DNA from 2 places in the Shewanella sp. S1-58-MNA-CIBAN-0166 genome. Region 2 is predicted to be linked to the other one. Evidence: riboswitches for the same ligand, from Rfam matches in the RefSeq annotation. Region 2 holds a riboswitch; the other holds the start of a gene.
What was found. Region 2 has a riboswitch for cobalamin ahead of AAEY99_RS20455 (ABC transporter ATP-binding protein). Riboswitches for the same ligand answer to the same signal wherever they lie in the genome.
Positions count from the first base shown of each region.

Region 1: another riboswitch for cobalamin. It lies ahead of AAEY99_RS13530 (TonB-dependent receptor); the one in region 2 lies ahead of AAEY99_RS20455 (ABC transporter ATP-binding protein).

Region 1 covers NZ_JBEOPN010000021.1:47,430-58,502, forward strand. The annotation lists gene metE (5-methyltetrahydropteroyltriglutamate--homocysteine S-methyltransferase) at 1-169, opposite strand, end outside; gene AAEY99_RS13520 (LysR family transcriptional regulator) at 324-1,226, shown strand; gene AAEY99_RS13525 (HDOD domain-containing protein) at 1,209-1,949, opposite strand; gene AAEY99_RS13530 (TonB-dependent receptor) at 2,070-4,049, opposite strand; cobalamin riboswitch at 4,191-4,404, opposite strand; gene AAEY99_RS13535 (hypothetical protein) at 4,717-5,382, opposite strand; gene AAEY99_RS13540 (DUF3622 domain-containing protein) at 5,509-5,844, opposite strand; gene AAEY99_RS13545 (peptidase U32 family protein) at 6,039-7,952, opposite strand; gene AAEY99_RS13550 (phosphoribosyltransferase) at 8,128-8,694, opposite strand; gene AAEY99_RS13555 (DNA-J related domain-containing protein) at 9,042-9,701, shown strand; gene AAEY99_RS13560 (thiol:disulfide interchange protein DsbA/DsbL) at 10,281-10,937, shown strand; gene AAEY99_RS13565 (alpha-amylase family glycosyl hydrolase) at 10,994-11,073, opposite strand, start outside.
Region 2 covers NZ_JBEOPN010000051.1:6,028-17,100, reverse strand. The annotation lists gene cobU (bifunctional adenosylcobinamide kinase/adenosylcobinamide-phosphate guanylyltransferase) at 1-353, opposite strand, end outside; gene AAEY99_RS20470 (adenosylcobinamide-GDP ribazoletransferase) at 353-1,138, opposite strand; gene cobT (nicotinate-nucleotide--dimethylbenzimidazole phosphoribosyltransferase) at 1,148-2,203, opposite strand; gene AAEY99_RS20460 (FecCD family ABC transporter permease) at 2,357-3,463, opposite strand; gene AAEY99_RS20455 (ABC transporter ATP-binding protein) at 3,456-4,265, opposite strand; cobalamin riboswitch at 4,345-4,465, opposite strand; gene AAEY99_RS20450 (histidine phosphatase family protein) at 4,684-5,427, opposite strand; gene metH (methionine synthase) at 5,710-9,426, shown strand; gene AAEY99_RS20440 (DUF6795 domain-containing protein) at 9,981-10,466, shown strand; gene AAEY99_RS20435 (lipase family protein) at 10,495-11,073, shown strand, end outside.

The sequences.
Region 1 (11,073 bases), on a different contig from region 2:
GTAATTCAACACCCGCATCTGCTTGCCACTGCCAATGAGTGCGTTTTAATTCACTGGCAACGTTTTTCAGCTCCGTTAATGTTGCTTCACCGCGCCAATAACGTTCTAAAACAAACTTCAATTCACGCTGACGTCCTATGCGGGGAAATCCTAAACTTGAAATTTTCATACTGCTTTCCTTTTCGTTGAGCAAAAATTTATAGCCATTTATGTAGAAAAGCTACATAGGCGTCTGGACGTCTAGAAGTTTATTGTGTTACTCTGCTGTCAAGCAATCGAATTGATTTCATCAGCTAGTTGAGCAAGATTCATGTGGAGAGAAAATGATAGAGCTTAGACACCTTCGCACCTTGATGGCGTTAAAGGAAAGTGGCAGTTTAGCGGGTGCAGCTAAAAAACGGTTTGTAACCCAGTCGGCGCTTTCTCATCAAATAAAAGAGTTAGAGACACGAATTAACTCAACTATTTTTGTTCGTAAAAGTAAACCGTTAACGTTTACTCACGAAGGTTCACGTCTGCTGAATTTAGCGGAAGAAATCTTACCGAAAGTGATTGCAACCGAGTCAGATCTTAAACGCGGTTTAGAAGGTGAAAGCCAACAGCTTAAGCTAGGCATTGAATGCCACAGTTGTTTTCGTTGGTTAATGCCCGTTATTGAGCAATTTAAACAGCATGCGCCAGCAGCTCAAATTGACATTTCGAGCCGTCATTTATTTGATTCACTCAATGCGTTGGAGACGGGGAGTTTAGATATAGTGCTAACATCTGACCCTGTGCCAGGACATAGCGTCGCATATCAGCATCTATTTGATTTTGAAGTAAAGTTAGTCGTTGCTAGTGATCACGCATTAGCGGCACAAGCGTTTGTCACGCCAGCGCAATTGGCAAAGCAAACCTTAATCAGTTACCCCGTGCCTTTAGCGCGTTTAGACATATACAAACACTTTTTAGAGCCCGCGGGGATTGAACCTGGCGAGCAAAAGCAATGCGATTTAACCTCTATGCTGTTACAAAGAGTAGCCTGTAATGATGGCGTAGCAACCCTACCAACTTGGTCTATCCGAGAGAGTCAGGGGCTAAGCCTTACTGCGGTAAAATTAGGAGCAGAAGGACTAAAACGTCCTTTGTTTGGGGCCTATCGTCGCGATGCCACTAATGCAAATTTAATCCAAAAGTGGCTCGAACTGGTAGCAAGTGAAGGCATAAATCTACAACGGGTTGATTAATAAACCTCGTTTAGACAGTACGCGTCGAAGCACAAGTCCTGGAGAATCAGGGTTTTGTGTTTGGCGTAAGTTATGTGCAATCAAAAATTCTTCGCGTAAATCATCATCTAGCCCTAATGACGCAAATGCTTCGAGCGATAACTGCTGTTGTTGTTTATCAATAAGCGACTTCAATACTTTTAACGATACTGGTCGAGACAACTCAGCATTTAAATAAGCAAAAGCGGTTAACGCAATCACCTGCCCAAACACACTAAACAACGCTAATGTTTGCATTTCATCCGCATCGATTTTAGTGCCTACACCAATGTCGTTGTCTTCACGTAACAGTTGTATGCAATCCACCGCAATGGTTTCATTTAATGCCCAATAGCCTTGAACCAGTTTTTTGTAAGGCTCAGAAAGTTCATCAAGTCTTTCTTTAAGGTAAAACGAAAACGCGTAGCGATAAATGTTCACTTGGCCCAAACGGATTAAGGCATCTTTTACACTACGGCTTTTTGTTGATATGACACCTGCTGTTTGCGCGGTATTACTGCGTAACAATAAATGTGCTGCCAAAGCAGGATCCGCTGAAATGATATCGATAACGACTCGAATATCTGCTTCGTTAATCAGAGATTTTTTTAATGGAATTAATATGCCACGACGACCAATGACTTGCTCTTCATTGCCAATAATAGCTTGAACTTGAGTAAGGACTTGTTGCTCAAGATTAGTCATATTCATCAATTACCTTTTCTTAGAATAAATCACTTTATTCATTAATTTAACGATATATTAAAACGAAAGCCAGTAATAGTTTACTGGCTTTCGAAAGGTTATTCGCTAAAAAAAGATAATCTAGAAACGATAACCCGCAGTCAGTCTAATTGAGCGACCAGTACCAGAATAATAACCACTGCCATAAGCCGAGTAATAACCAGTGCCAACATAATCTTCATCAAGCAAGTTATCTACACGTAAGCTACCATTCCAACCTGAATAGGTATAGTTAAGCGCAAGGTTTGTTAGCACGTAACTGTCTAACTTATCACCGGTATTGCTGTTGTCGCCTTCCATGTAACGCTCACCAGTGTAAACACCTTCAACAAACGCTTGCCAATTATCAGCAAAATCATAGCTTACGAAGGCTTTACCTGAATGTTTTGCCACCCAAGATAACGCTTTACCGTCGTTCTCACCTTGAGTGAACTCTGCATCAATATAGTCGTACGAAGCACCTAGCAGCCAGTCATTTGATAACTGCACATCATAAGCAGTGCTCACACCAAAGCGGCGAGATTCATCGGCGTTTACGTTAGCACCACCCCCATAAGGCCCATCTGTACGACCGCCTTCGTAAACAATCTCATCTTCTAACTCAAGTTGATAAGCATTGATTTTTAATGTTTGAGTTGTAGTGGTAAAGTCCCAACCTGCTTCGTAAGAACGGCCTGTTTGTGGATTTAAACCTTGTACATCAAGCGGGGTGTAAGCTTGTTCATCGACTTTGGCAAAACGGAAGTTATCATTTGCACGGACATAAAAACGATGTTCACTGCTTGGGCGATAATTTAACCCTAACTCCAACGCATGGGCGTCATTATCGATTTCAATACGGTTCGGATAAAGTAGTTGGTCATATAAATCGTCAGTCACTTCAGAATAACGACCACCAACAACATAAGATAACATCGGCGTTATCGGTACCGATGCTTGCACATAAGCGCTCTTTTGTGTTTGTTCATTATTTCGTTGCGTATAAAGTGTATCGAAATCAGCTTCACCTTTACTCACATCAATACCGGCAACAAAATTTAAATCACCATGTTCTAAATGATAGTTAGCAGTAGCTTTAGGTGAGAAACTTAATAAGTCGCGCTCAATACGCCCTGCTCCACCAAATAACAGACTCGTGGTTGATGTATCCGAGTAAGTTAAATCAGCACCTAAGGCCCAAATATTATTCAGCTGGTATTGATAACCGCTGCGCAATGCTGTGGTTATTTCATGAGAGAATTCACCTTCAGAAAATGATGCTACTTGGCGAGGATCTGCTTCGTACTGCGCCAGCGTTAGCGCACCTGGTGCTTGGCGATCGTTATCAAAATGATTAACTTCAACATAGAAGTCTTCGGTATCTGTTTGATATTGTAAGCGACCTAGAATAGAACTAGTTTCATTGTCATTATTATCGCGGTAATTATCGCTTTCGTTATAGCTGGCCGCTAAAAAGTAACGCCATGCATCATTGATAGCCCCTGAAATATCGCCCTTAGCTTCATAGGTATCAAAACTGCCACCACTAACCTGTAAACCACCACCCGTTTCGGTCGGTGCTTTGGTAATGATATTGATCACGCCGCCAACAGCTTGGTCACCATATAGTACCCCTGCACTGCCTGATAAAATCTCAATACGCTCAACTAAGTTAATCGGGATCGACTCAATGCTCGGTGCCGCAATATCAATATTATTCAGTCTGCGTCCATCGACTAAGATCAGCGTGTTATTAGCGGCTTGTGATGCAGAAAACCCACGCATAGAAAATACACTGCCCGAGTTATTATCCGACACCTGAATACCAGATTGTCCACGTAATAAATCGGTTAAATTGGTGGCGCCGCTCATTTGAATATCAGCAGCATCAATGACATTAACATTGGCAGCAATATTTAATGGCTTGGCAGCATTACGGCCAATAACCACAATGGTTTCATCCATGCTGATAGCCGAAGACGAGGGGGATGTAACAACTGATTCAATCGCAACAGCATTAACACTTGCGACACTGAAGACAGCACTTAATAACAGTGCAATTTTTGTTGGTTTAGTACCCATTTACCTTTAACTCCTGAAAGGAAAAATGGGGCAATAACGCCGCAATATAAAACTCCTCTTGGGCCTTATTCTACAGAAAGGTTCTATAAATAAGCCCACAAGCGGTATCACATTACATTTCGAGATCTGCCCACCGAAATCATCGAAATCACCTTTAAGGCCGGTCTCCGGACTAAGGTTATGGCGTTACACTAAAGGTAAACGCACGCGAGTCAAGATGATTAACGCAAGGTTATTGCGCACCTGACTCTCACCAATCACCGTTGCGGGGGCAGTACCAGATTTACACTGGTTTCCCGATTATCCTGCTTTGGTCTATCGTTTCAAAGCAAGCACCGTAAAGATTGACTATTAAATTATCATAAGTTGATATTCAACTCATGATTGAAAAATATCTGTTGTTATGTCGGCGTTAGCATTGAGTACCATAGTACTGTCTGACTAATGAGTGACATCCCAAAATATTAGCGCGGCGATTATAACGGATCCTAAGGTGAACTTGATACTAACAAAAGCTTAACTCACAGATTATTCAACTTATCGGGCATTCAACATGTTACGAGAGTGACACTAGAAATGGCCAACAACGCTATCAACACGGCGCTAATTATATCAACACAGCGCTAATATATGAATATGTCGTCAATGTTAGCGATAAATGTCGACGTTAAGGTTGGCTCATGAAGTTACGATAATTATCGATAGTGATAGGAGCTGTCTCTGTGGTAAAAATGGCTGTACGAATGGATTTATGGATTAAGTAGACATTTTCGTCATCACTTATCACCGTAAAATAGCCCATCTCACCTTGCGGGCTGGAAACATAAGACGCTTCAACCACTGTGGAAGAATGATGAATATTAGGCATACTGGTGCAGCCTAATAAACCATGTACAGCCTCGAGCCCATCGACTTTAGAACTGCCTAGCTGTTGATAAACAATTTTGCCTTCACAATGTTCTTGATATGTCGCCGCCATCGAATCTAAAAACTGGTCCGGTTCAACGTCATTTGCTAAGCCTTTAAACCCCTGCATACAGACTAAACGAGACCAATCATTTAATGATTCATTGGATGGAATAAACTCAGCCATTGTCATATCGCCACGTTTATCGCTGAATGCAAGCTTCCAATCTAATGGCGGTAAAAAGCCAAATTTTTCAGATAGGGCCGTGAGTTTTTGAACATCCTCAGACATCACCATAGCACCTGATGAGTTGTCATCTTCGCCAAATGCCATCAGTGCTGGAAGTGTCGCAGATGCACTACTCGGGAACAAGAACATAATTCCTAGACAGCCCGAGCAGCCGATAATTGCAGCAATCTTGTTCATCCAAATGAATCCTTATTTGGTCAAGAAAGAGATAAGTTGACTAAAAATCATTCTAATTAGGTATATCCTATCCTGAACATACAAAAATTGACACTTATCGATAACATTTACATCGTTGGTAAGATGTTAGTTTAGTTCTTCGTCATCTTCGTCTTCAGCATCGTCTTCATCTTCAGCATCGAATAACTCTTCTTCATCGACGGCAGATTCTGCAGCTATAGCCGCTGCTAAACTTTTAGCTTTAAGGTGCTTTTCAGTTTTACGCTTGTTACGATCAACTTGCTTAGATAAAAAACCTTGCAGTGATTGCTCGCCCCATGCAGTAGCTTCTGCTTCTGACGCAAAACCATCTTGGCTTTTTGATACTATGGTTTTAGTCGATGTCATACGACGAGTGATTTCGGTTTTCCACGTGTTTTCAATTTGAATAACACGTAAAGCATACTTTTTGCTATCGCTCATAATCTATTCTTTCCTACTTAAGGTATCACAGGCTAAAACCCATGAAATTTCAGCCGCGCAGTGTACTCGAAACGCACGAGTTTGGGCAGCTATTTAATGGTTATTTTTGCAGCTTATTTGAAAAATTAACTCAGTGGCAAGCGTAATGCTGCCACTGGAGAAAATATGATGAATAAAATCTCGCTGCGATGCGGTTATTGTTTCACTAATTGGTTAGAACCAACAATCATCATTTCACATTTATGGCAGTCAAACACCAACTTCAATTTATCTTTACCGACATCTAAAAACATTGGGTCGGCTTTAATCCCTTCAACTTCTTTCGGGCATAAGTTAAAGCTGTAACGCAAACAATGTTTGGTCACCATTAACGGTGCATCATGCAACACGTTATTTTTCTCATAGGTATCTTCAATTTGAATCACCCCATGCTGATGATAAAACGATTTCGCTTTTTCGTTAGCCACGTTAGATAAAAAGCTCAATGCTTTTTGTGGAAAACGCGCCGTTTTATCGTGCACCCAACGCTCTGGTCGTTGGTAACTCGTCACCCTTGTGGCCATTAATGCACTCACAGCATCGCGGCGTAGCTCGTTTACCACCGAGGCAGGTAAAAACCACATTTGCTCAGTCAGTAAATTAACCTTATTCAATACAAAATCACTGCTGCCAAGTTTGCTAAGTTGCTTTTTCAGATTTTCTGCCGTTTTAGCTTGATCATTCGCAGGAGCTTTATCACAGGCTAAGGTAACGGTTGTACTTATACCGTGTACATCGGTGATGGTTAATCCGACGCCGTCATCGGTATCAAAAAATTGCATATCAACAGCTATTTTACGGGTGGCAGAATCTTTATTTAAGATAGCTTCAAACTTATGATCGAAGTTACGGAACATCATCACGCCAATTTTAAGATCTTTAGGCACCTCAGTTAAATACAAGGTATTACCGTCGGCGCGGTTAATGCGCACACCGGAGAGCTTATCGTCAGACAACCGCTGGGTTTCATAATGTTCAACAAAGAAACATAAGCCATCACCATTGTTAAAATGAATGTCTTTGCCACTTTCACTGGTATCGATTTTAATAAAGTCTTTACCTACTTGGGTGATACGGCCCACTTTTTCACCGATAAACTTAGGCGAACTAAAATGCTCAATGGCCTCAGTGCGTTCATTGACAAAATAATCTGTTTTACCGCGGTTAAAACTTTTATCAGGGTCGGGCGTAAAATTAAACTCGCAACGGCCATGAGAAATAGATTCTACATCATTGCGTTTAGCAATAATGGCATCCAGTTGTTGACGGTAATGTGCGGTAACATTCTTGAGGTAAGTAATGTCTTTTAAGCGGCCCTCAATTTTAAATGAGCTAATGCCCGCATCAATTAAGGCTTCTAAATTATCCGTTTGGTTATTGTCTTTTAGTGATAATAAATGCTTATTTTCAGCTAATACTTCACCTTCACGCGTAGTCAAATTACACGGTAATCGACACATCTGTGAACATTCACCGCGATTAGCACTGCGATTAGAATACGCATGGCTTAAATTACATAAACCGCTATAACTGACACATAACGCACCATGAATAAAGAACTCTAACTTCATTTTTGTGCTAGCAGCAATGTCGCGAATTTGTGGAATATTCAACTCGCGAGCTAACACGACTTGTGAAAAACCGACTTGTTCGAAAAAGACCGTTTTTTCTGGGCTGCGGTTATCAGTTTGGGTACTCGCATGCAACGCGATAGGTGGAAGATCTAATTGTAAAACCCCCATGTCTTGAACAATCAAGGCATCGACACCGGCTTCATAAAGTTGCCAAATAAGCTTTTGCGCTTTATCAATCTCGTCATCCATTAAAATGGTATTGAGCGCCACAAACACTTGGGCATGGTAACGATGAGCAAATTCAGCTAAGCGAGCGATGTCTTTAACGCTGTTGCCAGCATTATGACGCGCGCCAAATGCAGGGCCGCCAATATAAACCGCATCAGCACCATGACGAATAGCTTCAATGCCATAATCAGCATTTTTAGCCGGTGCTAACAGTTCAAGTTGGCGCTTTACAGGCGCCTCGGGGGTGAACAATTCTACAGAAACCATAATGTTAATTAAATTTCGCATTGATTCGGATAAAAAAGTGCGCCAGCATACTAATATTGTCGCATTGACATAAGTATGTTGACGCACTCACATAGCTTTATACTTTAGCAAACTTTGAACAAAGTTCTAAGTAAATTCGTTGCTAATTACCGCTTAAACAACTGCTGAATATAGCTTATAAAAACAACTCTTGGATGTTTTTAAAGTCAGCTTTGCCTTCAGCAATTTCTTGCGGATTAAGCCCAGACACTTCATGGGGAAACACTAACCAATCTTCAGATGAATGAATAAAATATTCAGGTTTTAGGTCTACTTTAGTGTTTTTTGGCTTGTAATAAGGGCATGCGATACGGATATCGGTTGGCATGTTCAAACGCATGAACTTTCTTAATTTACCAATAAGTGCATCAATACTGCGGCCAGAGTCAAATACGTCATCAACGATCAACAAACCATCGCTAGCATTGGCATTTTCAATAATGTAATGCAAACCGTGTACTTTGATATTCTTATCTTGTTTGTCAGTGCCAATACCATAATAAGAAGACGTTCTAACGGCTATATGGTCAGTTTCAACTTTCTTGAAATCAAAATACTCTTGGACTGCAATACCAATTGGAGCGCCACCGCGCCAAATACCCACGATAAACTGAGGTCGAAAGCCACTATCATATACTTGTGCAGCGAGTCTAAATGAATCTTCCAGTAGTTGTTGCGCACTAATAAAGTGTTTATCTGTCATTGGTTAAGCCCCCGATTATTTTATTGCGGAGAATTTTATACCAAATAAAGCTTTCTTGCCTGTAAGAATAGGAATTAATTGATCAAACCCATAAAAATAAAAATGTTGATCAAATCATAATATGACTCAATATTGATTGTTACCTATTTGAAGCATGCTCGTATCGGCTATCATGTCACGCGGAACCAATCTATCATCAGTAAACATACTATCAAGTTAACGTATTCGCTGAGTGGCCAAATAGGCTTATTGGTGGAGATAAATCTACTTGTCATTAAAAACGACTATGGCATAGTGGGTTTTAATGACAAGTAGATTAATCGCCAATTCAGGATGAATACGCCACTATGCTGCTCAATAAAACCTTACACAATACTGACGGTACTGGACTGGCAAACACCACGGACAGCAACGAACTCAATGTGCCCAAAGGTGACAACCCGCTCATATGGCCTGTGCTGAGTTTATTGCAATCATCAAATCAAAGTTGGAAAGTGCATCATTTAGCCAGTGAATTACAAACTAAAGGTTTAATGCATAACCTTGACCCATTACCCGAAAAAGACCTATTCAAACGCAATTTTCTCCTGATGAACGCCTTGTATGAATTACAAGACATACTGATACCCAAGCAGTGGTTGCAAGTGAAGGCGATGGAAATCCAAATATTTCGGATCATTCCAGCCAGTGCTGATATACAACATATTCGCGATGGTGCATTACGTGACTATTATCTCGATTGGAACAATTATGATTCCAGCGTAAACGTTGTACGGGAAATGCTTGAGTCATTCTGGTCTAGCTTTCAAGAGTATATTGGCGTTAACACACAGTTGATGCACAAAGGTCATGCGTTAAAAGTGTTTGAACTTGATGAAACCGCAACCAATAAAGACATTCGCAAGCAATGGCGTAAGTTAGCATTAAAATGGCATCCCGATCGTGAACAAGGTAATGCTGAACGCTTTCGAGAAGTGTGCGAAGCATGGCAAACACTCAGAGATTAGCGTTGATCGGTAAACTACCGTGGTTGAACACTCTTCATCCACAGCCGTTATCGTTGTCAGCACTAAAATGTTCAGGGTGACTGTTCTACATTCATCCTTCCACATCAGCCCTGCTAATTCAGCATGCCATATCGGCCTTGCCACATAACCCAACAACAATGAACCGCTTATGACCACTCTTCATCCACAGCCATTATCGTTGTCAGCATTTAGATTACTGTTCTACATTCATCCTTCTATATTATCCCTGCTAATTCAGCATGCCATATCGGCCTTGCCACATAACCCATCAACAATGAACCGCTCATGACCACGCAATAGTGACATTGGCACAGATCATTAACCTCACAGCAATATCTGAACTTTATTAAAGGATTATCCTCATAAAGCACGCATCGATCACGAAATTAGCGTCTTTTTGATTGATGATTTAAGCCATAATTCAGCTAACAAACTTACCCTAATTAGCTCAAGCAGATTAATCGAATCCTAGTGACTATTTACTACTAACATCGATTTACTACTTATATTGATTCGCTATTAACATTGATTCGCTATTAACATAGATTTGAGGTTTACATGATTAAATATTTTGCCATAGTACTAACGCTCATCACCGCCTCGTTTAGCACATTTGCTACGCCATTTGTTGAGGGTAAGCACTATACCCAGATTTCTAACAACATGGTTCCGAGTGAACCTAAAGTCACTGAATTCTTCTCGTTCTATTGCCATAACTGTTTCAATATGGAAAGCCAGTACTTGCCTGAAATCAAGGCGGGTTTAGACAAAAAAATCGCTTTCGACAGTAAACATGTCGACTTTATGAATAGCGACTTGGGCACTGAAGTCATGCGCGCATTAGCGGTTATTCATGAACTAGATAATAAAGAAGCGTTAAAAATAGCCATGTTTGGCGCGATCCAAGGCAAAGATAATACCGGCGGTCACGACCACGCTGCAGCTGGACATGAACACCAATCACAAATTAATAACCGTGATGATATTAAAAATGTTTTTGCTGAGTTTGGTGTCGATGCAGAGCAATATGACACGGTAGCAGACAGTGCAGACACCAATAAAAAGTTAACCATGTGGCGTCAACAGCAAGTGTCGTATGCAGTACAAAGTGTACCGGCATTTATTGTTAACGATAAATACGCTATCAATTTAAATGAAATGCGTAGCTTGGACGATATCATTGGGGTCATTAACTACTTAGCATTAAAGCAGTAGTGCTAACCAATACAAAAATGGCTATCCAATGGATAGCCATTTTTTATCTCTATTGCTTAACTCGCTGTGGTATAAATTGCATAACTTAATCGCGGTAAGGTCACCGTTAACTCTGCTGATACGGCCTGTGCGGCAT
Region 2 (11,073 bases):
GACAAACTGTCGATGAGTAATGACTTTTGCGTGGCCCACGAGGCGCCGTCATTTAACAATAAGTGATTGGTTAATAATAACGTCAGGCAATCGAGCAATATGACTTGTTGTGGTTTATCTATCGCCACCAATGTTTGGCCAACGTCATAAGCTTGTTCGTGCAATGTCCAGCTATGGACGCTGGACATACGGTCTTGTTGGTGTTGATTAATGCGCGCAGACATTTCATGGTCTAACGCTGTGGCTGTGGCTAAGTAAACACATGAATAACCAATAGCAGCGTATTCCGCCACACATTGCTCTGCATATCGACTTTTACCGCTACGCGCACCGCCTAACACCAAATGAATCATTAGCTTAATCCAACCGCTAAAATAACTAAGTAACAACACACTTCGCTGATTTGCTGCGCAGCGCCTAGTGTGTCACCGGTGTAGCCACCAATTTGTTTACGGAAAAAGCCGCCTAACAAAATGCGTACTAGCCACAAGGTAATAAATAGCACAAACGCCGCCACACCGTTAAGCCATAACAACACAAAAATACCGCTGGCGATTAAAATAAATAAATCATTTAATTGCTGGTCTTGGGCAATTGGCTTTGATTTGCTGGTGTCGTCATCTCGGACGTATTGTTCACTAAAAATCAAGCTTGATGCCACAACACGGCTAAGTGTATGGCCTGCTACAAGCGCACTGACCGCCGCCATTGGGCTATATAAAGCCAGTTCGACTAACAATTGCCATTTTAGCAATAACACTAATCCCAGCGACAAGGCACCATAACTGCCCAAACGCGAATCTTTCATGATGCGCAGCTTGTCTTCTACCGTCCAACCACCACCAAAACCATCTGCGGTATCGGCTAAGCCGTCTTCATGGAAGGCACCGGTCACTAATACACCCGCCACCATGGCTAATAAAATGGCAATGCTTGCCGGTAAAATCAGCTGTGCGAGCCAAAATACCAACGCACAAATTAAGCCAATGAGTAAACCCACTAAACCAAAATAACGGCTAGCTTTATTGAGTTTATCACTATCAATCACCACCCACGATGGAACGGGGATCCGAGTAAAAAAACTCATCGCCACAAAAAATAAATTTAACTGCCGCAACCATTTTATCTCGCCAGACATGTTGTTCCCTTAAACCACATTATTAACGCCAGCATCATCGAAACTGGCCATTTGATTGTAAAAATTCACCGCAGCTTGAATTAACGGTAACGCTAACGCAGCGCCAGTGCCTTCTCCAAGTCTTAATCCCAGCGACAACAATGGTGTTGCTTGTAGCTGTTGTAACAGAAGCTTATGTCCTTGCTCTTGCGACTCATGAGCAAAAACTAAATAGCCTCTTGATTGTGGAGATAATTTTACCGCAACTAATGCTGCAGCAGTAGCGATAAAACCATCAATCACCACTAATATTTTTTGTTCCGCAGCCGCCAGTATCGCCCCGGTCATTTGCACTATTTCAAAACCGCCAACGTGAGCCAAAATAGCTTCAGGAGAAACTAACTCATGTTGATGCAAATCAAGTGCTTGGTTAATGAGTTTTGTTTTAATAACCAAGGTAGCATCATCAATTCCCGTGCCTCTACCAACACATTGCTCAACATCAATATTGAGCATAGCTGACATTACCGCAGTCGCAGCAGAAGTATTGCCGATACCCATTTCACCTAAAGCAATTAAATTACAACCGGCATCAACATGGCGAGCAACCAACTGTCGAGCAAATTCAAACCCTTGGGCGACTTTTTCAAGTGGCATAGCCGCAGCTAAATGCATAGCCTTAGTGCCTGCGCCTAAGCGTTGGTCGATAACATTGGCTTGGCCTGTAAGCGGTTGTAATATTCCGCAATCGATAATTTCAAGCTCAAACCCGACTTGGCGACAAAACACATTAATTGCCGCGCCGCCTTGGACAAAATTATGCACCATTTGAGTGGTCACTTCGCTTGGCGCAATCGACACGCCGTAAGCGGCAATGCCATGGTCGGCAGCAAAAACTAACATCGTTGGTTTAGTGATTTGCAGCGGTGTGCTTAACGACTGTTTATCGCCGCGGTACTGCACCCGAGCAATCTGTAGCGCCAAGGTTTCTAGCTGCCCTAATGCCCCTAATGGTTTGGTTTTTTGATTAATCTTATGTTGAATATTGGCATCAACATCTGACTTAACAGCTTCTATAACAAACATGAAAACTCCAGCAATTTGGGCAGATAAATTCAATATGATGTATTGCAGCACTCATCCAGTGCTTATCAAAGAGCTTATCTATGTGCTTATCTATGTGCTTATCTAATTCTTAGCTATGTGCTTAGCTATGTGCCTATAAAAAGAGCTCAGTGTTTAACGGCGTTGACGCAAAATAAACAAGAAAAACACGCTGCCCAATGCAGCTGTAATAATGCCGACAGGCAATTCTTGGTTAAATAAAATGCATCGTGCTATCACGTCAATCCACACCATAAATAAGCCACCTAACATCGCGGTTAAGATCATCGGCTGACGTCCGGAAAATAATAGCCTAACCGTATGCGGGATCATCAAACCAACAAAACCAATGCCACCACAAGTTGCCACCAACATTGCCGTAATAAGCGAACACAGTAACAACATACTTAAGCGCAATTTTGCGACATTAATCCCTAATGTATGAGCCGTTTCATCACCCGCTTGCAGCGCCATAATTTGCCGTCTAAATGCCAACATAATCAATAAACTCACCCCTACCGTCACACTGGGTAAGAGTAAATTAGACCAACTGGCTTTAGCAAAACTGCCTAAACTCCAAAACAGTACTGACGCCGCAGCTTGAGGGGTTGAAAAATACAACAGCAAGCTAGTCAATGCCCCAAACAGAAACGACGTTGCTACACCAGACAGCAACATACGTTCAACTTGGCTACTTCGACCAGGTCCCGACAAAATAAACACCACCAACACCGATAAACTGGCGCCGATGAATGCTCCTATCGGTATGCTTAATGTCGACCAAGACCACCAAGGTTGCGCGGTAAAGCTTGGCGCTATAGTCAATACACCAGAAAACATTTCGGCAAACAAACCGGTTTGACTGAATAACGACACCACCAGCACTGCACCAAATGACGCCCCGGAGCTAATGCCAAACAAATACGGGTCGGCCAACGGGTTGCGGGTCACGGTTTGTAATACACTGCCTGCTATAGACAACCCTGCGCCAGCCACAAAGGCCAACAAAATTCTCGGTAAGCGTAATTCAAGCACAATACGTTGGGTTATCGTAACCGCATGTTCACTGCCTTCAATCGCACTCGGCATGTCGCCGCCCAATAAGGTATTAAATATCATTAATACGTCATTAAGATGAATGTTAGCCGCCCCAAAACTGGCGGCAAATATCGGGGTAAGCAGTGTAGCCAATACCAACAGACTGAAACAAACATAGTAGCGACGTTGCGATGCATCAATCATGATCGGGGCATCCTTTCTGACTCGGTTGGTAACCATAAAAATAACTGATCAGCGGCTTACCGTGTTGTGGGTGAAGATTAATGTCGCAGCACACACCAAACACGTCACTAATTTGCCGCTCGGTTAGCACTTCTGTTGGGGTACCTTTAGCAATTAATCGTCCTTGGTCGAGTAGCAGTAATTTATCGCACATTGCACTGGCTAAATTCAGATCGTGTATAGAAGCAATAACACTGATGCCTAAAGATGCAACGAGTTCAAGAATTTGAATTTGATAACGAATATCTAAGTGATTGGTCGGTTCATCTAAAATAAGAATATGCGGCTGTTGCACAATGGCTCGGGCAATTAGGGCACGTTGTTTTTCACCGCCAGATAACAGTTCATATTGTTGCTGAGCTTTTTGCTGTAATCCCACTTTGGTTAAGGCACTCACCACACGTTCACGGTCTTGGGCTGTGTTTGAGTCAAACAAGCCTTTATGCGGAGTAAGCCCCATCGACACTAATTGCTCGGTGGTCATGTCAAAATAATGCGGGGTATCTTGTTGCACCACAGCAATATTCTGCGCTAACAACTTAGAGGAATACTCACTGATGGGTTTAGAAAATATCTCAATATCGCCGCTGGTCGGCACAATATAGCGATATAAGCAGCGTAACAGGCTCGACTTTCCTGCGCCATTGGGACCAATTAGTCCTAGCATCTGGCCTTTAGGCAAACTGAAATGAATGTCCGCCAGAATCGTTTTATTATCGACTTGCCAAAAAAGATGATTTACATCTAATACAGATTCAGACATGAAAGTTAGCCCGCCATGTCCAATTAATTAACACAAACATCTATTTAATAACTCCCCTAAGTCACCCGCTTAGGCATGGATATTGAGGCGATTCAAAGCTGGTATCTGACTTATGTCCCCATATTCGATGGGTACATCTACAGTTGCGGGTACAGTTTGGGCTTATCCCAATTCCCAATACCTTGAAAGGCACTATGGTTTCGACGCAGATTATTACGACAATTATGACGCAAATAACTATTCAAATTACGGCGCTGATAACTTTGCAAATAACTTTGCAAATAACTATGCAAATAACTATGCAAATTGTGACACTAATGACTACGCACGTTATGGCGCAGATTATTATGCAAATTATTACGCAAATTATGGCGCAAAAATAATGACACTATGGTTGTAACGCTCAGCCAATGAAGTGTTACGGCCAATGTAATGTAAAGCTCACTTTAGCGGTATTGCTATTCATTGCTGTCGCTTGAAAAGCGTCAACCTTATCAACATCATCAGGCCAATATACATCGAGCACCATAATAGCAGCATAGGGGATCGCTAGGTTAGCGAATATTCCGCTAGATTGGCCAACCTTAAGCACGTAGCCCATTAAACAGCGCATCACCCCACCGTGAGTAACCACTAACGCATGGGGACAATCGACAGCTTGAGCAGTTTGCGGCAAGCTTTGCCCTTGTTGTTCGTCGATAGACAGTAAACAAGAGTGCTGCTGATGACGTGAGCGCCACAGTTCATCAACCACGCTCATGAGCCCGGCTTCTACTCGCGCAGCAAAATCGCTTACCGACTCGGCTTTATCAGGCGTGCTATCAGCCAACCATGGGTTATGCCAGTAAGCATCAAATTTACCTGGATTTTGCTGATAAATTGCATCAAACAATTGCCCATCCCAGACACCAAAATCAATTTCTTGCAGTGCTGGTATCGTCGTTAACGGTAATGTTAATCGCTGCGTTAAAGGCTGGCTGAATTGCTGACACCGTTGCAATGGCGAACTAAACACATGGCTAATTGGATATTGCAGTTCAGCAAACGCTTGCTGCATTTGGGCCATTCCAGTGTCGGTGAGCTTTACATCGGTTTGGCCGCGAAATATTGCCCCACCTTCGCATTCTCCATGGCGCATTAATATTATCTTGGCTTGTTTCATTTAATTCAGCCTTGCTCTAGTGATAAAAATTCGCGTACTATGGACGTCTATACGTTTATATGTCTAAAATACTATCTTAAAAGATAATCATTTAGAAGATAATCATTGTACGCAGTAATTGTCCAAGGCAATTGCCTGCAACGGTTAAAGCAACCGTTGTGTATAACTGTTATTTACAACACTTGTGCACAGCAATGATGTTATCGCCCTACTATTGTAAAAATAAGGGTATGCTTATCTCAATCAAGGTATCAAGCAACATAGTGATAAAAGGTAACTGTTATGGCGAAATCGACTTCTTACAGTCAAACACTTAAACAACTTAATGCATTGTTAGCGCAGCGTATTGTGATTTTAGATGGCGCCATGGGCACCATGATCCAAGACTATAAGTTGGAAGAAGAAGATTATCGTGGCGAGCGTTTTAAAGATTGGCATTGCGATGTTAAAGGCAACAACGACTTATTAGTACTCAGCCAACCGCAAATCATTAAAGATATTCATACTCAGTACCTGCTAAACGGTGCCGACATTATTGAAACCAACACCTTTAATGCCACCACTATTGCCATGGCCGACTACGATATGCAGTCGCTAGCCGCTGAAATTAACCTTGCTGGCGCTCGAGTCGCCCGCCAAGCGGCCGACGAAGTGGCCACGCAAACAGGTTCACCACGTTATGTTGCTGGTGTATTAGGCCCAACCAACCGTACTTGCTCTATCAGTCCAGACGTTAACGACCCAGCGTTTCGTAATGTCAGTTTCGACCAATTAGTCGACGCTTATGTCGAATCCACCAGCGCCTTAATTGAAGGTGGCGCCGATATCATTATGGTTGAAACCATTTTTGATACTTTAAACGCCAAAGCCGCCCTATTTGCGATTGAAAAAGTATTCGATCAACTTGGCGATCGCCTACCCGTTATGATCTCTGGCACTATTACCGACGCGTCTGGTCGTACATTAACCGGCCAAACCACCGAAGCGTTTTATAACTCTTTGCGCCATATCAAGCCGTTATCGATTGGCCTTAACTGCGCCCTAGGACCAAAAGAGCTGCGCCCGTACGTTGAAGAATTGTCACGTATTGCCGAATGTTATGTCTCTGCCCACCCAAATGCTGGCTTACCCAACGAATTTGGTGGCTACGATGAAACCCCAGAAGAAATGGCCGAAGTCATTAATCAATGGGCTCAAGAAGGCATGCTCAACATTGTCGGCGGTTGTTGTGGTAGTACACCCGCACACATTAGTGCTATTCGTGAAGCAGTGCTCAGACACGAACCAAGACAGATACCAGATATACCTGTGGCGTGTCGTTTATCCGGTTTAGAGCCACTCACTATCGACAAAAACTCGTTATTTGTTAACGTCGGTGAGCGCGCTAACGTGACCGGTTCGGCTAAGTTTTTACGCTTAATTAAAGAAGAAAAGTTTGAAGAAGCCTTAGATGTCGTGCGCGAGCAGGTTGAAAATGGCGCACAAATTATCGACGTCAACATGGACGAAGGTATGCTTGATGGCGTGGCGTCAATGGCGAAGTTTTTAAACTTAATCGCCTCTGAGCCCGACATCTCCCGCGTGCCCATCATGATTGACTCATCAAAGTGGGAAGTGATTGAAGCTGGGCTTAAATGCGTTCAAGGCAAGTCGATTGTTAACTCTATTTCGATGAAAGAAGGCGAAGCCAAATTTATTGAACAAGCCACCTTAGTAAAACGCTATGGTGCGGCAGCCATTATAATGGCCTTTGACGAAGACGGCCAAGCCGATACACGTGAGCGTAAAACCCAAATCTGTACCCGTGCTTATCGCATTTTGGTTGATGTTGTTGGCTTTCCACCAGAAGACATTATTTTTGACCCTAACATTTTCGCCATTGCCACCGGTATTGATGAACACGACAACTATGCAGTCGACTTTATCGAATCGATAAAAGACATCAAAGCCACCTTGCCACACGCAATGATCTCAGGCGGCGTGTCTAACGTGTCATTCTCGTTCCGCGGTAACAACCCAGTACGCGAAGCCATTCACGCGGTGTTTTTATACCATGCCATTCAAGCCGGCATGGACATGGGTATTGTTAACGCTGGTCAGTTAGCCATATACGATGATATTGAACCAGAGCTCAAAAAACGGGTTGAAAACGTAGTTCAAAACTTACCATGTCCGGTAGCCGACTCAAACAACACCGAGCAGCTACTCGACATCGCTGAAAGCTTTAGAGGCGATGGCTCACAAGTGGCCAAAAAAGAAGATTTAGCCTGGCGCAGCTGGCCGGTATCCAAACGTTTATCGCACGCATTGGTTAAAGGCATTACCGAATTTATTGATGAAGACACCGAAGCTGCTCGTCAAGAAGCCGTGCGCCCGCTCGATGTTATTGAAGGACCGCTGATGGACGGCATGAACGTGGTCGGCGACTTATTTGGTGCTGGCAAAATGTTCTTACCGCAAGTGGTCAAATCGGCACGAGTAATGAAAAAAGCCGTCGCTTACCTAAACCCATATATTGAGCTTGAAAAGGTTGCAGGCCAGTCAAACGGGCGAATTTTAATGGTCACCGTAAAAGGTGATGTGCATGACATCGGTAAAAATATTGTTGGAGTAGTACTTGCCTGTAACGGCTACGAAGTGGTCGATCTTGGGGTCATGGTATCGGTCGATAAAATTCTCGATGCAGTAAAAGAGCATAATATCGACATCATCGGCATGTCAGGTTTAATCACGCCAAGCTTGGATGAAATGGTTCACAACGTGAAAACCTTCCACCGTGAAGGCTTAACCATCCCTGCTATTATCGGTGGTGCAACCTGCTCTAAAATTCATACTGCAGTAAAAATAGCACCGCATTACCCACACGGCGCAATTTACATTGCCGATGCATCTCGCGCTGTACCTATGGTGTCTAAGCTGATTAATAACGCCACTCGCCAAGCAACCATTGACGAAGCCTACGCAGAATACGACATGATGCGTGAAAAACGTTTGTCGCAAACCAAGCGTAAAACCATCGTGTCGATTGAAGCCGCGCGTGATAATCGCTGTAAACACGACTGGGAAAACTACACCCCATTTACGCCTAATGTATTAGGTCGCCAGGTGTTTGATGACTATCCATTAGAAGACCTAGTCGAACGTATCGATTGGACACCGTTCTTTAGAAGCTGGGAACTGCACGGTCATTACCCTGAAATTTTAAAAGACAAAGTCGTTGGTGAAGAAGCGGTTAAATTATTTGCCGATGGCCAAGCCATGTTGAAGCAAATTATTGCTGAAAAATGGCTTACCGCCAAAGCCGTGATCGGTTTATTCCCAGCCAATACCGTCAACCATGACGACATTGAACTGTATACCGATGAAAGCCGCACCACATTAGAAATGACCACTCATCATCTACGTATGCAGCTTGAACGCGTGGGTAACGACAACTTCTGTTTATCAGACTTTGTTGCTCCAAAAGATTCAGGCGTTGCTGATTACATGGGCGGTTTTGCGGTAACGACGGGACACGGTATTGATGAACATGTTGCCCGCTTTGAAGCCAATCATGATGACTACAACGCGATTATGCTCAAATGTTTAGCCGACCGTTTAGCCGAAGCTTTTGCCGAGCGCATGCACGAACGTGTTCGTAAAGAGTTTTGGGGTTATGCCGCCGATGAAGTGCTCGACAATGAAGCGTTAATTCGCGAACGTTATAAAGGCATTCGCCCAGCGCCAGGTTATCCAGCATGCCCAGACCACACAGAAAAAGGCTTGTTATGGGATTTACTCAAACCCGATGAAACGATTGATTTGAATATCACCGAAAGCTTTGCCATGTACCCAACGGCAGCGGTATCAGGCTGGTACTTTGCCCATCCAAAATCACGCTATTTTGGTGTGACTAATATTGGTAAAGATCAGGTAGAAGACTATGCCCAGCGTAAAGGCATGACGTTGGCAGAAGCAGAGAAGTGGTTGTCACCGATATTGGACTATGATCCCGAATAGATTTATTTCGAATAGAATGAGATCAAGAGTAGAAAGAGATCCTGAATAAAGAGAGACCCAGAGTAGATAGTGCTTCTGAATAAAGAGTGCTTCTGAATAAAAAGTGAACCTGAAAAAAGGGTAACCTTGAGTCATCACGGTTACTCTTTTTTATGTCCAAACTTGGTTTGGATTTTGGTCAAAAGGCTCCATACTGCACGGGTCAAATCAAGCGTTATTCCGGCAATGCTTTTTAGCCGGGATCCAGCTTCGTCGTTTTTACAATAAATAACTTAAAACGTCTTTGATCTTCTCAATTTAATTTACTGCTGGATAAAGTAAAAATATCTCAACTGGACATACCCTTTTCATCATTACACTATAAAAAATAGTCATTTATAATAATAGATACCCTTAAAGAATCACTCTACAATAACTTCGTTTAAATAATAATCATATGAATTAAAAAGCAGGGAGTTGCTTCATCTATGGCCTATAGAGCATATATTGGGATTTTTGCATTCCTGTGTCTGATTGTCGCCGTTAGTTGCTACTCGGAGGAGTCAATGTTTAGCATGTTTAAAAAAGTCGATGTCGAAGTATTTCCTGAAGTGATAGGTAGCTTAACCCATGAGGGAAAACCTCTAGCCGGTATTAAGCTAAAAAGAGGTTATCAATACTCTGGTGTCATGGAAGAAAAAGAATGGGACTACACCACTACAGACGCTGATGGAAAATTTAGCTTTCCTGAAATCATTTACAGCACAGCACATCCAAATAAGCCTTTTGCAGAAACACGTGTATCTCAAACGATTAAAATCGCTGAAGGAAGTCATTCAGATCTAAGACTTTGGCTATCGGTATCTACAGGTGAAAAACATATTTCATATTTAGCTGAAAGGTTGACGCAATTAAACTGCGACGTATCAAATGAAGAAGTTAAAAATGAAATCATTGATGAAGCGTTCCCTAGTGGTGTTGTGCGCTATCAGGTATTGAGTATTTGTCGCTGGCCAGAATTAGAACGATTGGAAGTACAGAAAAGAGAAAAATACGATTAATAAAGCCATTAAATGACAAGGACAGTTTATGAATCAATTATCGCCTAAGTTAGCGTCAGAACTAGCAGCAAATGTTTATAGTTTAATTGATGCAGAGGATGCTGACATATTTGGAAATACCTACATAGAAAAATACTTTGCCATTAATAGCAAAGGTATAGGAAAAACAGGCGGATTTATTTTTAATCGCCAGTCGGGTTTTGCTGTGATGGGATTAGGTAAAGGACAATACCTAGGAGATGCAATCATCGCTATTCGTGGTACTCAGCTTATTGCAGATTGGGGAACGAATGCGCAACTTGGTTTAAGTGTCGGTGATGGTAACCAAATAGTGCACGCTGGATTTAATAATGCTTTTGCTTCACTAAGACAACAAATTGCGACTTTTTTGGATAAGTGGCGTATATCAAATCCCGGTAAAGCGATACATTTTGTCGGTCATAGCTTAGGTGGCGCACTAGCTTCTCTAGCTGCAGACTGGGCATCTGTTAATAACTACGCTTCAAATATTAATTTATACACTTTTGGCTCCCCAAGAGTTGGACAACAAGGTTTTGCCTCGGCTAACACCCATAGACTAAATCAAATTTTTCGCTGCACCCACGGC